One region of the Paraburkholderia megapolitana genome, then DNA from elsewhere that is predicted to be linked to it. Evidence: predicted binding sites of a transcription regulator. Region 1 holds the regulator's gene; each other region holds the start of a gene.
What was found. The regulator HrcA, encoded in region 1, represses chaperone genes, less so after heat shock. The targets are predictions, from matches to a motif close to TTAGCACTCNNNNNNNNNGAGTGCTAA.
Positions count from the first base shown of each region.

Region 2: groES (co-chaperone GroES) is a predicted target of HrcA. The motif match lies at 2,087-2,113, and genes of this name have one in related genera.
Region 3: FNZ07_RS12335 (co-chaperone GroES) is a predicted target of HrcA. The motif match lies at 1,822-1,848, and genes of this name have one in related genera.
Region 4: rpoH (RNA polymerase sigma factor RpoH) is a predicted target of HrcA. The motif match lies at 1,922-1,948, and genes of this name have one in related genera.

Region 1 covers NZ_CP041745.1:655,459-659,646, reverse strand. The annotation lists gene FNZ07_RS16355 (RNA-binding S4 domain-containing protein) at 251-658, opposite strand; gene hemH (ferrochelatase) at 753-1,823, opposite strand; gene hrcA (heat-inducible transcriptional repressor HrcA) at 2,007-3,026, opposite strand; gene FNZ07_RS16340 (NAD kinase) at 3,274-4,176, shown strand.
Region 2 covers NZ_CP041745.1:1,037,568-1,041,755, reverse strand. The annotation lists gene groL (chaperonin GroEL) at 39-1,682, opposite strand; gene groES (co-chaperone GroES) at 1,725-2,015, opposite strand; gene FNZ07_RS18040 (hypothetical protein) at 2,721-2,996, shown strand; gene FNZ07_RS18035 (hypothetical protein) at 3,117-3,347, opposite strand; gene gspD (type II secretion system secretin GspD) at 3,401-4,188, opposite strand, start outside.
Region 3 covers NZ_CP041743.1:2,925,037-2,929,224, forward strand. The annotation lists gene FNZ07_RS12325 (TauD/TfdA dioxygenase family protein) at 1-130, opposite strand, end outside; gene FNZ07_RS12330 (LLM class flavin-dependent oxidoreductase) at 259-1,587, opposite strand; gene FNZ07_RS12335 (co-chaperone GroES) at 1,870-2,163, shown strand; gene groL (chaperonin GroEL) at 2,196-3,836, shown strand; gene FNZ07_RS12345 (SRPBCC family protein) at 3,856-4,188, opposite strand, start outside.
Region 4 covers NZ_CP041745.1:451,404-455,591, reverse strand. The annotation lists gene ybiB (DNA-binding protein YbiB) at 1-591, shown strand, start outside; gene FNZ07_RS15415 (nuclear transport factor 2 family protein) at 630-1,010, opposite strand; gene FNZ07_RS15410 (acyloxyacyl hydrolase) at 1,058-1,633, opposite strand; gene rpoH (RNA polymerase sigma factor RpoH) at 2,010-2,945, shown strand; gene nagE (N-acetylglucosamine-specific PTS transporter subunit IIBC) at 3,314-4,188, opposite strand, start outside.

The DNA.
Region 1 (4,188 bases):
TTCCGAGTGGCCTAAACTCCATTCAAGCGTCAGAAAAGGCAGGTTTACCCTGAGCTTACGCGAGCCCATCACCGTCCGTCCCAATTGCCTGTTTCCATCCTGTGTTCAGGGGGTACCGTGAAACTGACCTTTGCAATATCGGCGGTCGCCTTGGTACTCATCGCGGGGACCACGACCATCTGCATGTCCGGGGCCGTCAACGAGAGCACGACCGAATATGGCGGCGTGCACGCGACGATGGAAAAGCTGTTCAATCCCCACCTGAAAGTCTGTCGATAATGCGCCGGTCGCGTTTCGTCGGCCGGCCCTGCAACGCCTCTGCCGGCTCCCGGTACGTCTTGCGGCGTTCCAGCTCCTGCTGCCGTTTCGCCTTGCTGTCCGCGGTTTCCGCGTAGAGCGTCTGGGCTACGCTGGCCGGCCCGCGCACGTCGCACAGGCCCAGCACCTCCACCTGCCACACCATCCGTTCGATCTCGATCTCAACCAGATCGCCGACGCGCACGTCTCTGGCCGGCTTGACCGTCGCGCCGCCAATCCTCACCTGTCCTTTCTCGACCGCCGTGGCCGCGAGCGAACGCGTCTTGAAGAAGCGCGCCGCCCATAGCCACTTGTCGATCCGCAGGCGTGCGCCTGCGTCGGTTGAAATGCGGTAGTTCATCGGTTGCTCCTGGTCGCAGCGGCACCTGCCGGCGAGGCGCTGCGAAATTCAGGTGCCGGGCCTGTTGTCCAGCCCGGCGACGCAACGGCAGCGCTCATGCCGCCGCCGCGCCGTGGGTGTGCGGCGCCTGCACCGGCCAGCCCTGCAGATTGATCGCCACGATTTCGCCAAGCGCCGCGATCCACGCCGGCGCCGTATTGACGCAGGGAATGCGGTGAAACTCCTTGCCGCCCGCGTGCACAAACTCGTCGCGAACTTCGATGCCGATTTCCTCGATGGTTTCGAGGCAATCGGCGGTGAAGCCCGGACAGAACACGTCCGCCCGCCGCACGCCCGCCGCACCCAGTTCCTTCAGCGTCGGCGCGGTATATGGCTGCAGCCATTCGGCCTTGCCGAAGCGCGACTGGAAGGTCACCCGGCATTCGACCGAGCTCAGCTCGAGCGCCTGCATCAGCAGCGCGCCGGTTTGCTGGCATTGCTCGTGGTACGGATCGCCGAGATCGAGCGTGCGTTTGGGCACACCGTGGAAACTGAGGATCAGCTTGTCGCCGGCAGCGAAATCCGGGCGGCCGTGCGCGTGCCAGTAATGCTGCACCTGGGCCGCGAGCGCCGCGATGTACGCGGGATGATCCGCGTACTGGCGCACGGTACGGATCTCGGGCTGGTTGCGCATGCGTCGCAACGCTGCGAACGCGTCATCGAAGGCAGTAGCGGTCGTCGACGACGAATACTGCGGATACATCGGCATCAGCAGCACGCGTTCGGCGCCGGCAAGCTTCAACTGGTTCAGCATCGCCGGAATGCCCGGCGTGCCGTAGCGCATCGCGTACTCGACGATCGTCGTATAGCCGTTCGCCTGCAGCAACTGACGCAACGCGTCGACCTGCTTCTCGGTGTGCACGCGCAGCGGCGAGCCCTCCGGCATCCAGACCGCCGCGTATTTCTTCGCCGACGAAACGCCACGAAACGGCAAGATCAGCAGACGCAGGATGATCTGCCACAGCACGGCGGGAATCTCGACGACACGCGGATCGGACAGAAACTGCGCGAGGTAGCGCCGCACCGCGCGGGGCGTGGGCGCATCGGGGGTGCCGAGATTGATCAGCAGCACGCCGACGCGATGTGCCGCGGCAGGCTGCGAAGGCCGCTCGAGATCGAAACGCATAGGCAACGGGTCGGCGCGCGGGGCGCGGAGTGAGAGGCGAAAGCGGCCATTATAGCGGCGCGGCTCGCCGGACCAACCCGCAACCGCCGCGCTTACCGCGCCCGTTGGCCATCCGGCCGATTGGTGGCGCGGAAGCCGGCGCGGCATCATCCACCATTGCAAGGGAAGACTGCGGAAACCGCCCTACTGCTGGCTGAGCGTCAGCGAGAGCAGCCGCGCGGTGATGTCGACGATCGGGATCACGCGGCTGTAGGCCATGCGCGTCGGCCCGATCACACCGAGCGTGCCGACGATCGTGCCATTCACCTCATACGGCGCAGTGACGACGCTCATTTCCTCGATCGGCACGAGGTTCGATTCGCCACCGATGAAAATCTGCACGCCCTGCGCGTGACTCGAAACATCGAGCAACTGAAGGAGGCTGGTCTTTTGGTCGAATATATCGAACAGCTTGCGCAGCCGCGCCATGTCGGACGACAGGTCGGCCACTTCGAGCAGGTTGCGCTCGCCGGAAATCAGCACGGTTTCGCCGGTATCGGTGTCGTCGGTGCTCGCGGTGACCGCAGCGTGCATCAGCGTCGTCATGTCGCCGCGCAGCGCATCGATCTCTTCGCGCAGGCGGCGGCGCACCTCGTCGAAGGAGAGACCGGCGAAATGCGCGTTGATGTAGTTGGACGCTTCGGTCAGCTCGGACAGCGAGAAATCGCGCTGCGTCGCCATGATGCGGTTCTGCACATCGCCTTCGGGCGTCACGATGATGAGCAGGATGCGCTTGTCCGACAGACGCATGAATTCGATCTGCTTGAACACGTGACTGCGGCGCGGCGTCAGCACGACGCCGGCAAACTGCGACAGGCTGGACAACACGCTGGCCGCGGCCGCGACGATCTTTTGCGGCTCGCCGGCCTGGAGCGTGGTCTTGACAGTGCGGGTAACGGCTTCTTCGTCGGCGGCGGACTCCATGGTCAGCATCGTGTCGACGAAGAGCCGGTAGCCGCGCGGCGTTGGAATCCGGCCCGCCGACGTATGCGGGCTGATTACGAGTCCCAGTTCCTCGAGGTCGGACATCACGTTGCGGATCGTCGCGGGGCTCAGTTCCAGCCCGGAGTAACGCGACAGCGTGCGTGAGCCGACCGGCTGACCTTCGGCGATGTAACGCTCGATCAGCGTTTTGAGGAGGGTTTGTGCGCGGGGATCTAGCATGACGAAAAATTTTAGCTCAATGGCGCTACAAACGATATGACCGGGATGTCGCCATCTATCCCAGCCGGCTTTGTCGCCCGTCAGCAGTTGCATGGCAGAGGTGCCGCCGCGCGCCCGATGCGGTCCTGTCATCGGCGCTTCACCATTCTAACGACAATCCTGTCCATGCAAGCCCGCTTTCGGTCCCGGCGCGCCGCCAGGATTGGCCACGGTTCTTTTCGACACCTACCTATGGTGTAATGCCGGCATGCAAGTTACCACCCAGTTCAAGACCGTCGCGCTCATAGGGCGCAGCAACACGCCCGGCATCGGCGAGCCGCTGACGAAGCTCGCCGCCTGCATCGAGAAGCGTGGCTTCGAGGTCGTGTTCGAAGCGGACACAGCCGCCGAGATCGGCGCGTCCGGCCACCCCGCGCTGCGGCTTGCCGAGATCGGCGCGCGCGCGGACGTCGCGGTCGTGCTCGGTGGCGACGGCACGATGCTCGGCATCGGTCGGCAACTGGCGCCCTACCGTACCCCGCTGATCGGCATCAACCACGGCCGGCTCGGCTTCATCACCGACATCCCGATTTCCGACATGTACGAGGCCGTCCCGCAGATGCTCGCGGGCAGCTTCGAGCGCGAAGAACGCACGCTGCTCGAAGCGCGCATCATGCGCGCCGGCGAACCGATCTATCACGCGCTCGCGTTCAACGACGTTGTCGTGAATCGCAGCGGCTTCTCGGGGATGGCGGAACTGCGCGTCTCGGTGGATGGGCGCTTCATGTCGAACCAGCGCTCCGACGGTCTGATCGTCGCGACGCCGACCGGCTCGACTGCGTATGCGCTGTCGTCGGCGGGACCGATCCTGCATCCCCAGTTGCAGGGCCTCGTGCTCGTGCCGATCGCGCCGCATGCGCTGTCCAACCGGCCGATCGTGTTGCCGGACGACTCGAAGGTCGGCATCCAGATCATCTCGGGCCGCGACGTGAATGTGAACTTCGATATGCAGTCGTTCACCGCGCTTGAGCTGAACGATACGATCGAGGTGCGCCGCTCGCGCCATACGGTGCCGTTCCTGCATCCGGTCGGGTATAGCTATTTCGCGACGCTGCGCAAGAAGCTGCACTGGAACGAGTACCCGTCGCACGAAGACGATCCTGAAAACTGAGCTGAGAACTGA
Region 2 (4,188 bases), 380 kb from region 1:
CGGCGCGTCTCCCACATGCAATCCGGCAGAAGCCGAAATTACATGTCCATGCCCATACCGCCCATGCCACCCATGCCGCCACCACCAGGCATCGGTGCATCTTCCTTCGGCAGTTCGCAGACAGCTGCGTCGGTCGTCAGCAGCAGGCCAGCTACCGAAGCGGCGTTTTGCAGCGCCGTGCGCGTTACCTTCGTCGGATCGACCACGCCTGCATCGACCAGATCGACGTACTCGCCGGTTGCAGCGTTGTAGCCGTAGTTGCCCTTGCCTGCTGCAACTGCTGCCACCACGACGCTGGCTTCTTCGCCGCCGTTCGTGACGATCTGACGCAGCGGCTCTTCCATCGCGCGCAGCACGATCTTGATACCTGCGTCTTGATCGGCGTTGTCGCCCTTGATGCCGGCGATTGCCGAACGCGCGCGGATCAGTGCCACACCGCCGCCAGCCACGATGCCTTCTTCAACAGCTGCGCGGGTTGCGTGCAGTGCGTCTTCGACACGTGCCTTCTTTTCCTTCATTTCCATCTCGGTCGCAGCGCCGACCTTGATCACTGCCACGCCGCCGGCCAGCTTGGCCACGCGCTCTTGCAGCTTTTCACGGTCGTAGTCCGACGTCGCTTCTTCGATCTGCGTACGCACTTGCTTCACGCGCGCTTCGATGTTCGCGCCTTCGCCAGCGCCGTCGATGATCGTCGTGTTTTCCTTGCCCACTTCGATACGCTTCGCTTGACCCAGTTCGGCCAGCGTTGCCTTTTCGAGCGTCAGGCCGGTTTCTTCAGCGATGACTTGACCGCCGGTCAGGATCGCGATGTCTTCCAGCATGGCCTTACGACGATCGCCGAAGCCCGGAGCCTTGACAGCAACGGTCTTCAGAATGCCGCGGATGTTGTTCACAACCAGCGTAGCCAGCGCTTCGCCTTCGACATCTTCAGCGATGATCAGCAGCGGACGGCCAGCCTTGGCGACTTGCTCGAGGACCGGGAGGAGGTCGCGAATGTTCGAAACCTTCTTGTCGTGCAGCAGCACGAACGGGTTTTCGAGCACAGCAACTTGCTTGTCCGGGTTGTTGATGAAGTACGGCGACAGGTAGCCGCGGTCGAATTGCATCCCTTCGACAACGTCCAGCTCGTCTTGCAGCGACTTGCCGTCTTCGACGGTGATGACGCCTTCCTTGCCGACCTTGTCCATGGCTTCAGCAATGCGATCGCCGATCGACGTGTCGCTGTTTGCCGAGATCGCGCCGACCTGGGCGATTTCCTTGTTGGTCGTGCAGGGCTTGCTGATCTTGCGCAGTTCTTCGATCGCTGCGTTCACAGCCTTGTCGATGCCGCGCTTCAGGTCCATCGGGTTCATGCCCGATGCAACGTACTTCATGCCTTCGCGAACGATGGATTGTGCGAGGACCGTTGCGGTCGTCGTACCGTCGCCGGCGTTGTCGCTGGTCTTGGAAGCCACTTCCTTGACCATTTGCGCGCCCATGTTCTGGAGCTTGTCCTTCAGCTCGATTTCCTTCGCGACCGACACACCGTCCTTCGTGATCGTCGGGCCGCCGAAGCTGCGCTCGAGCACGACATTGCGGCCCTTGGGACCGAGCGTGACCTTCACAGCGTTGGCGAGGATGTTCACGCCTTCAACCATCTTGGCACGGGCGGAATCACCGAATACGACGTCTTTAGCTGCCATCTTCTAACTCCTTGAATTCTTGAAAATAACCGGGCGCGAAACTTACTTCTGCACCACAGCCATGATGTCTTCTTCGCGCATCACGAGCAGTTCGTTGCCATCGACCTTGACGGTCTGGCCAGCGTACTTGCCGAACAGGACGCGGTCACCGACCTTCACGTCGAGCGCGATCTGTGCGCCCTTATCGTCACGCTTGCCCGGGCCGACGGCCAGGATTTCGCCTTGATCCGGCTTTTCTGCTGCAGCTTCGGGGATCACGATGCCCGAGGCGGTTTTCGTTTCCTGATCCAGACGCTTGACGATCACGCGATCGTGCAAAGGACGAAGGTTCATACACACTCCTCTCTTGATTGAGACTGAAGAACGCTGAGAAAACCCGGCTGGCGGGCCAACCGGCGATGTTGTTAGCACTCTCGTGCGGTGAGTGCCAATTATATGGACGAGGGATGACAAATTCAAGAAGTGGGTGAAGTTGGGGTGGCGAGAATCGCGTTACTTTGGATTTCGCTCGCTTGAAATTGCACCCTGCACCGTAGCGAAACAGCAGGAATTCAATTAAATATCCTTTATAAACAGCAGGATAATCTCATCCTATCCCTACCCGACGTCACTCACTGGAGCCGACACCGGCCCCTCGCGCGCGCTGCCCCTATCTGAAGAACGCCCTATGACCAGGGAAATCCCCTAGTCAGCGAAAAAACGGCAAATCTGACCGGGCCCTTCGGCGGATAGCAGCTTCGATGGTGCGGTGCCGTCATGTTTCTGGGGCTATCGATAGCGGCCTGACGGCACATTAGCGGGCGGGGGCTTGAATCATGGTCACGCCATCGGCAGGTTCACTATTTCGCAGTGCAGATCGATCTGACCTTATCTGGTTCGCGCGCCTATCTGGAACGCATACCATTCCGCGTCAACGCTCAGAGACCCGGTTTCGTTAGAAAGGAGCACGGTAAGCAGCCTCACGGCTCTCCGGCATACCCCCGGGAATGGCAGTACATCGCCGCCCGCCTAGCATGTGCCCCCAAAGGAGAAAATCATATGAAGCGCTTCGTTCTGAGTACCGCGGTTCTCGCAGCGACCTTGTGCAGTTTCTCGACGTTTGCCCAAACCGCACCGAAGAGTACCGGCGACAGACACCCCAACCTGCGTGTCGCGCAGGGTCTGGTCGCAGAGGCGAGCACGCGAATCAACGATGCACAGAAGGCCAATGAATGGGACCTCGGCGGACACGCCGGAAAGGCACGTGCGCTGCTTGTCGAGGCTAGCGACGAACTCAAGAAAGCAACAGAAGCCGCGAACGCCCATCCGAACTGAGCCCTGCACAAGCGGACTTTCACAGCACGGGAGCAAGGAGGCGACGCTGGCCGCGCTGCGTCCTTGCTCCAAGGTTTCACGTGAGCTCCGTCGCTCGCCCAATTCGATGATCGCGCGTCGCTACGTGCTCCCCGCTTTATGAAGCGCATCGCCAATCTGCCGCAGCGCTTCGATAAGCGAGTCGACTTCGGTGGTTTGCGCAATCTGCTGGGTCGCCACGCCATAGCCGTACCCCGTCTCCAGATGTTTCACCAGCTCTGAAACGGGCAAGACTCCATTGCAGTCGAGCGCCTTCGCGAGAGCGAGGTAACCCCACATTACTGCCAGCACTTCACCTGATCGATCGTCCACGGGGCGTTTCCTTTATCTTGCTTGCGGGCATGACTACACGGTTAGCAGACCAGTCAAGGATGATCTCCCGGCGATTCGATCTTCGAACCGACGCCGCTCGCCGAAGCAGGTGCAGGAGCCGCCGCCTTGGGCGCCATCTGCTGACGACGCATCTGATCCAGATTGAACAGATTCATTGCGGGCGAGCCGCCCTCGGCAGGACCGAGCGGCATCGGCGGAACGACCGGATCGTCCTTGTCCTTGATCAGGTTGTTGTCCGACTTGTACGCGCCCTGCACACCCTGGATGTAGTCGTAACGGTTCTGCGTCACCGCCCGCGCAGTCGCGCTGTCGTTGATGATCACAGGACGCAGGAACACCAGCAGATTGGTCTTCGAGCGGGTCTTCGATTCCGAGCGGAACAGCTGGCCGACCCACGGAATATCGCCCAGCAACGGAACCTTGCTGTTGCTGACCGCGTAGCTGTCCTGCATCAGGCCACCGAGCACGATGATCTCGCCATCGTCGGCAAGCACCGTCGACTGGATCGAACGCTTGTTGAACGTCGGACCGTTCGGATTGGACGTCGGATCGGTCGTGCCGCTCACAACCGACGAGTCTTCAGTAGCAAGCTGCAACTTGAGGATCCCGCCGTCGGTGATCTGCGGTTTGATATCGAGCGTCAGGCCGACGTCCACGCGATCGACCGTGTTGAACGCCGAGGCTGTGCTACCGCTGGTGAGATTCGAATACGACCCGGTGGTGATCGGCACATTCTGGCCAACCACAATCTTGGCTTCTTCGTTGTCGAGCGTGACGAGGTTAGGGGTGGACAGCACATTGACGTCGCTGGACTGCGACA
Region 3 (4,188 bases), on a different replicon from region 1:
ATAGCGGCTTCGTCAGATCGACACCGTGAATTTCCGCGCCAATATGCGCGGACAGCGGCGAGACCTCGATCGACTGCGCTTGCAAGGTAGATTCAGATGCGGAAAACGGCGGAGAGACCACGGCGTTCATCGGATGCTCCTGAAGAATGGGGTGTTTCACGCGTACAGCGGGTGTTGCATCATGCGTGGCGCCGAACGCAGCGGTCAACGTCCGGCTTCGAGTTTTTTCTGCTATCGATTCCGCTCCGACGCATGACGTTACGCCGCGAAAAAGCGGTTCGCCGGTCGCGGCAGCCCGAGATGTTCGCGCAACGTCGAGCCTTCATACTCGCGACGGAAAATGCCGCGCCGCTGTAGTTCCGGCACCACCTGATCGACGAAATCGTCGAGACCGCCAGGCAGAAACGGAAACATCACATTGAAGCCATCCGAGCCCTCTTCCACCAGCCACTGCTCCATCTGATCCGCAATCGATACCGGCGTACCGACCATCTCCAGCCCCGAATAGCCACCGATCCGTTGCGCGAGCTGGCGCACGGTCAGTCCTTCTTCGCGTGCCCAGTCGACCACGCGCTGGCGCGCACTGCGGCTCGCGTTGCTCTCTGGAATCTCGGGCAGCGGGCCGTCCGGATCGAGATGCGATACGTCGTGACCGAGCGCGATCGACAGCGACGCGATGCCGCTGTCGTAGTGCACATAGCGGTCGAGCTCGGCGCGCTTGTGCTGCGCTTCGTCGAGCGACGAACCGACCACCACGAACGCGCCCGGCAGGATCTTCAGATGATCGCGCGCGCGGCCAAGCGGTTCGAGGCGCGCCTTCACATCGGCATAGAAGCGCTTGCCCTCGGCGAGATTCGGTTGCGCGGTGAAAACTGCGTCGGCGGTTTCGGCGGCCAGTTGCCTCCCCGCCTCCGACGACCCCGCCTGCACGACCACCGGCCAACCCTGCACCGGCCGCGCGATATTCAGCGGGCCGCGCACCGACAGATGCTCGCCCTTGTGATCGAGCACGTGCAGTTTCTCCGGCTCGAAATACACGCCGCGCTCGACGTCGCGCACAAAAGCATCGTCGGCCCAGCTGTCCCACAGGCCGGTCACGACATCATAGAACTCGCGCGCCCGGTGGTAGCGCTCACCGTGCTCGACGTGCTCGTCGAGACCGAAGTTGCGCGCGGCCTCCGGGTTCGATGTGGTCACGAGATTCCAGCCGGCGCGGCCACCGCTCAGATGATCGAGCGACGCGAAACGCCGCGCGACGTGATACGGCTCGTCGAAGGTCGTCGACGACGTCGCGATCAGGCCGAGGCGCTCGGTGACTGCGGCGAGCGCGGACAGCAGCGTCATCGGCTCGAACGACGTAACCGTATGACTGCGCTTTAACGTATCGATCGGCATGTTGAGCACCGCGAGGTGATCGGCCATGAAGAACGCGTCGAAGCGCGCGGCTTCGAGCCGCTGCGCGAAACGTTTGATCAGCGCGAAGTTGAAGTTCGCATCGGGCGCGGCGCCCGGAAAGCGCCATGCGCCGGTATGAAGACTGACGGGGCGCATGAACGCGCCGAGATGCAATTGACGGGAGCGGGTCATGATGTGGGGTCACGATGTTGGACAAGTTCGATTCGGCGATCAAACGGAACGCTCACCATACGCCAGACGCAAAAAACTGGCAGGACCCGCATGGCAGAAGGGTTTTTACACGACGCAGCCAAGGCATGCCGCCGTCCGCCATGACAGAACCGCGTGCAAATGCCATACACCGATAAGGTTGTGCGAATCCGTTATTGGAGTACACGACGGCACGTTTCTATACTCGGGCTTCGGTCAGCACTCGCCAGCGAAGAGTGCCAATTCATCGATACAGGAAAGCAGATGAGCCTACGTCCGTTACACGATCGCGTGATCGTCAAGCGCCTCGATCAGGAAACCAAAACCGCGTCGGGCATCGTGATTCCCGACAGCGCCGCAGAAAAACCCGACCAGGGCGAAGTCCTCGCAGTCGGCCCGGGCAAGCGCGACAACGACGGCAAACGCATCGAGCCCGATCTGAAAGTCGGCGAGCGCGTGCTGTTCGGCAAGTACGCGGGTCAGGCTGTCAAGGTCGACGGCAACGAACTGCTGGTGCTGCGCGAAGACGACATCGTCGCTGTCGTGAACGCGCGCTGATCGCTTCGCCTCATACACAAAGGAATCGGAACATGGCAGCCAAGGAAATCGTTTTCAGCGACAACGCGCGCACCAAACTCGTCGAAGGTGTGAATCTGCTCGCGAATGCAGTGAAAGTGACGCTCGGGCCGAAAGGTCGCAACGTCGTGATCGAACGCAGCTTCGGTGCGCCGGTCGTGACGAAGGACGGTGTATCGGTGGCGAAGGAGATCGAGCTTGCCGACCGCCTGCAGAACATCGGCGCGCAGCTCGTGAAGGAAGTCGCGTCGAAGACCAGCGACACCGCCGGCGACGGCACGACGACGGCAACGGTGCTCGCGCAGGCGATCGTCCGTGAAGGCCAGAAGTACGTTGCAGCCGGGCTGAATCCGCTCGACCTGAAACGCGGTATCGACAAGGCTGTCGCCGCGGGCATCGAAGAGCTGAAGAAGATCAGCAAGCCGACCACCACCAGCAAGGAAATCGCCCAGGTCGCGACGATCTCGGCGAACGGCGAGGAATCGATCGGCCAGCGCATCGCCGAAGCGATCGACCGCGTCGGCAAGGAAGGCGTGATCACCGTCGAAGACGGCAAGACGCTCGCCGACGAGCTCGATGTGGTCGAAGGGTTGCAGTTCGATCGCGGCTACCTGTCGCCGTATTTCATCAATAACCAGGACCGCCAGGTCGCGGTGCTCGACACACCGTACATCCTGCTGCACGACAAGAAGATTTCGAACATCCGCGACCTGCTGCCGGTGCTCGAACAGGTCGCGAAAGCGGGACGGCCGCTCCTGATCATCGCGGAAGACGTCGAAGGCGAAGCGCTTGCAACGCTCGTCGTGAACAATATTCGCGGCATCCTGAAGACGGTCGCTGTGAAAGCACCGGGTTTCGGCGACCGTCGCAAGGCGTTGCTCGAAGACATTGCGATCCTGACCGGCGGCCAGGTGATCGCCGAAGAAACCGGCCTCACGCTCGAAAAGGCGACGCTGGCCGAACTGGGTCAGGCGAAGCGCATCGAAGTCGCCAAGGAAAATACGATCGTGATCGACGGCGCCGGCGACAAAGCGAGCATCGAAGCGCGCGTGAAGCAGATCCGCGTGCAGATCAACGAAGCGACCTCCGACTACGACCGCGAGAAACTGCAGGAACGTGTCGCGAAACTGGCCGGCGGTGTCGCCGTGATCAAGGTGGGCGGTGCCACCGAAATCGAAGTGAAAGAAAAGAAGGATCGCGTCGACGATGCGCTGCATGCGACGCGTGCGGCTGTCGAGGAAGGCATCGTGGCGGGCGGCGGTGTCGCATTGATCCGCGTCAAGCAGGCAATCGCGGGGTTGACCGGAGCGAACCGGGATCAGGATGCGGGTATCAACATCGTGCGTCGCGCGCTCGAAGAACCGCTGCGGCAGATCGTCACGAATGCGGGCGAGGAAGCGAGCGTCGTCGTCGCGAAGGTCGCGGAAGGCAGCGGTAATTTCGGCTACAACGCGGCAACGGGTGAGTACGGCGATCTGGTGGAATCGGGTGTGCTCGATCCGACCAAGGTCACGCGCACGGCGTTGCAAAACGCGGCATCAATTGCGAGTTTGCTGCTGACGACCGACGCCACTGTGTATGAGGCGCCGAAAGATGCTGCCCCTGCGGCGGCGTCTGGTGGTCCTGGTGCGGGTGGTCCAGGCTTCGACTACTAGACTGAAGCAAAGAACCGGGCTAGTGCCGTCGCTCTGGTGCTAGCCCGGTCAACGTCGCTTCCATGAACTGCCGAAAGTCCTCGTGAACGAATCGTGAAATGAACCAGCCGTCGGGCAACCCCTTCGGACTGAACGAATATTCCCAACGAATGTGCGTGCCGCGGTCGCTTCCTGAGAAACGAAACTCCGAAAGCGCGTATGTGATGTATCGACCGGTGTCGTTCGTGATATTCCACACCTCAAACTGGAAACGCTGTGGCAACTGATCGACTGTAATTTCCTCGAGGGCGCTACTACCGTCAGCGAAAACGACCCGTCGACGGTCGCCAACGCTTTTCCACGTGCCGATCAG
Region 4 (4,188 bases), 200 kb from region 1:
GAAGATCCGGGTCGCGTCACGAGCGCCGAGATTTTCGCGCAACTGGGTATCGCGGCGGCACAGTCGCACGGCGACATCGAAAGCGGACTCGCTGCGCGGCGCGTCGCGTTTGCCCCGACTGCGGTACTCGCACCGAAGCTCGCGCGGCTCCTCGCGTTGCGCGCGCGCATGGGCGTGCGCAATTCGACGCATACGCTCGTGAAAATTCTCCAGCCGTTTGCACCCGTCGGCTTGCGGCTCGTCAACTACACGCACCCGCCCTACCGCGAAAGTCTCACGCAGTTGTTCAGCACGCACCTGGATGCCGCCGCGGGCGGCGCGCTGCTCGCGCGCGGCACGGAAGGCGAAGCGGTCGCGGATACGCGTCGCCAGGTGCAGGTGGACTGGTTACACGACGGAGTCTGCGAAACGCTGCTGGTGGCCGAGCGTTCGTCGCCCGACGCGCCTGCTGTGGCGCTCCCCGAAGCACGCGACGCCGCGACGACGGCTGGGTGGATCGATGCGGTACTGCGCGGCGACGCGCCGGTGCCCGATGCGATTGCGCGGCAGGTGGGCGTGATCGTCGAGATTGCGGGTAAGAGAACGGAGTAGGCGCCAGCAGCGCGAGGGGTCCAAGGCTCAGCCAGGCATCATTCGATCGCACACCGCGTTGCCTGCCAGGCGACGAGCCGCCACTGCCCGCCTTCCTGCGTATGGATCGCGGTGTACGCGATCGGAAACAGCAGCGCGCCGTTATTCGCTTCCATCTCGATCAGCGCGCGGCCAGTCACGACGCAGGTGTCGCCGACCGGCAGAACGTCCTGCGACTGGATCTCGATCTGCCGGTAGCGTCGGCGGCCCGCGGTGATCGCGTCGATGAACTGCCGCTTGGTCTCGCGCTTGCCGTTCGTGTGCACGTAGCTCACGCCGTCCGAAAGCAGCGAGTCGAGCAAAGGCCCGTCGCCGTCGACCATCGCCCGAAAGCGGTCGCGTTCAAGTTCGCGAATCGCCTCGATCATTTTTGCCGCCATTGCTCAGCCCCTTTACACCGACTTGAGCCTGCACGCGGCCGCGGTCGTCAGAAGTTATATTGCAAATATAGCTGGCTGAAATTTATACCAGGATTGGGCTCTTTGATACCGCCGTTCGATACGTGCTGAAACCGGTAGCCCGCCTGATACTGCTGATGATTGCCGAACTGCGCGCCCACACCGACCATATCGGCGAACTGGAACGCCGACCCGAGGTTGTAGCGACGGGAGATCGTGGGGCTCGTCAGCAGCCGGATGCCCGAGCCCGCTTCGAAGAATGGGCGGATGGTCCCCGAACCCTTGATGAAGCGAAATACCGGCGTGAAGCCGAATTCGCCGATGTTCTCGTGGACGTTGCCTTCGTCGGTGTGCCACCACGCCGCGTGCGCCTCCGCCACCACCGTGAAATGCCAGTCGCCGATATACCACCAGGTCAGACCGGGGTCCCACACCCCGCCCAGGTCGAGCTTATGGACATGATGGTCGGCGGTGCCGCCGGCGATCTGAATGCCGAACTGATTGCCGGATTGATCGGCGCACGCCGCGCCGGATGCTGCCAATAGACCGCCAAGCAAGGTAATTTTGAGTGCCAGTGCGTGCGCCGCATCGTTCTTCTTCTTCATCGAACACCTCTAAATGCCCGGTCGAACTCGAAATCGTCGAGTGGAAGGAAGCCGTTATCCTGAAGCAGGCCATAAGTAAGAGATCATCTGAGGAATGCCAAATCTGGCAAATAGCTACCTCAAATTCCGAAAAAATCGCTCTTTCTACAAGGCTGGCCGTGCTCCGCGGGTAGATCCTACGCCCATCGCGCGAATGCTGCAGTGAGGGTACAAGAGGGGTATAATGCTATTAGAATATGAATTCCAATAGGCGGAATGGAACCTTGAAGACCCCACACACTCTAAGTGTTAGCACTCCGTTATTGAGAGTGCTAACATCCCGCGTGGAGTCGTATTCGGACTACGCTTTTTTGCTGATTTCAAAGGAGTTTCCTACGTGAGCAACGCAATGACCCTTCCGAGTACTCTGAGCCCGTCGTCGGCTAAGGCCGCTCCGGCAGGTGCACTGGCGCTCGCGCAATCTTCGCTGCTGCCCGGCCAGCTGGGCAACATCGACGCCTACATCCAGGCCGTGAACCGGATCCCGATGCTGACGCCAGCAGAAGAACGCCAGTTCGCCACGGAGTTCCGGGAACAAAACAATCTGGATTCCGCCCGTCGTATGGTGCTGTCGCACTTGCGGCTCGTCGTGTCGATCGCGCGCAATTATCTTGGCTACGGCTTGCCGCATGCCGACCTGATCCAGGAAGGCAACATCGGCCTGATGAAGGCCGTGAAGCGCTTCGATCCGACGCAGAACGTACGGCTGGTGTCGTACGCCATGCACTGGATCAAGGCGGAGATTCACGAGTACATCCTGCGCAACTGGCGCACGGTGAAGGTCGCCACCACGAAGGCGCAGCGCAAGCTGTTCTTCAACCTGCGCAGCCACAAGCAGGGGTTGCAGGCGTTCACGCCGGAAGAGATCGAAGGTCTCGCGAAAGAACTGAACGTGAAGCGCGAAGAAGTCGCCGAGATGGAAACGCGCCTGTCGGGTGGCGACATCGCACTGGAAGGCCAGATCGAAGACGGTGAAGAGTCGTACGCGCCGATCGCCTACCTCGCCGATTCGCACAACGAGCCGACCGCCGTGCTGGCCGCGCGTCAGCGCGACAAGCTGCAGAGCGACGGCATCGCCGCCGCGCTCGACTCGCTCGACGCCCGTAGCCGCCGCATCATCGAAGCACGCTGGCTGCACGTCGAGGACGACGGCTCGGGTGGCTCGACGCTGCACGATCTTGCCGCCGAATTCGGTGTTTCCGCCGAGCGCATTCGCCAGATCGAAGCCAGTGCGATGAAGAAGATGCGTGGTGCGCTGAACGAATATGCGTAACGACGCATAGCGCATGAAAATGGTCTGGCGCCGCAAGGTGCCGAGTCGGAGCCCTGCCCTCGAAAGACGGCAGGGCTTTTTTCTGCGCACGTTGATTGCACTGGGTGAGTACGCGTGGCTACGCATAACGTATGGCCACGGTCTGGCGCCGCAGGGTGCTGAACCGAAGCCTCGCCCTCGAAAGGCGGCGCGGCTCTTTTTGCGTACGTCAATTGAACTGAGCTGCCGACGCAGCAGACTTCACCAGTACCCGTATTGCACAATCTCAGCCGACAAAAAAACGCTGCCTCGCAAAGGGCAGCGCTTTTTCGTATCGCCGCGATTCACGCATCGTGCGCAAACCGCTTGAGCCTCTAATCACTATCGCGTCATGCAGGCAACGGTGTTGCACCGCTCGCGCCATCCACAGCAGGCAGCCGCGCCGTCAGTTGCTGCGCGTAGCGCTGCGCCGCGTCGCCGACAACGATGTGGAACGTATCCGCCGATACCCACGCCACATCGAGCGCCGCAAGCCGCTGCCGATCCACCGACGACGGATCGCGCACCACGATCCGCAGCCGCGTAGCAGCCACCGCATCAAGCGACACGATATTCGTCGCGCCGCCGAACACCGCCAGCCAGCGTGTCGGGTCGGGATCGAGCGGGCCGCTGCCGGCTGCTTGCGCCACCGGTGCAACGGCAGCACGCGTCGCGGTCGCGGCCGCTGCCGCCGCGGTGCTCGCCGGCTGCGCACCGAGGTCCGCCGCACCACCACCTTGAGCAAGCGTCGCCCGAATCTCGTCGGCAATGATGTCCGCTTCCGGCCCGATGATCACCTGCACGCTGTTACCGCCGCGCTTCAGCACGCCACGCGCACCGATCGTCTTCAACTCGGGCTCAGACACGTGCGCCGGGTCGACCACCGACAGACGCAGCCGCGTCGTACACGCATCGACGAGCGTCAGATTAGCCGCGCCACCGAGCGCGGCGATGTAGCGCGCCGCACGCGGCACGCTCGCCCCCGCGGTCGGTGCAACGTAACCACCGGTCGTGAACGAATCGACCTGTGCTTCGGCCGATGCCGGCTCACGCCCCGGCGTCGCCATGTTGAACTTGCGGATAAAGAAGCGGAACAGGCCGTAGTACACCACCGCATACACGATGCCGATCGGAATCGCGAGCCAGCCCTTCGTCGACAGGCCGTAGTTCAGCACGTAGTCGATCGCACCCGCCGAGAACGTGAAGCCGAGCTTGATGCCAAGCG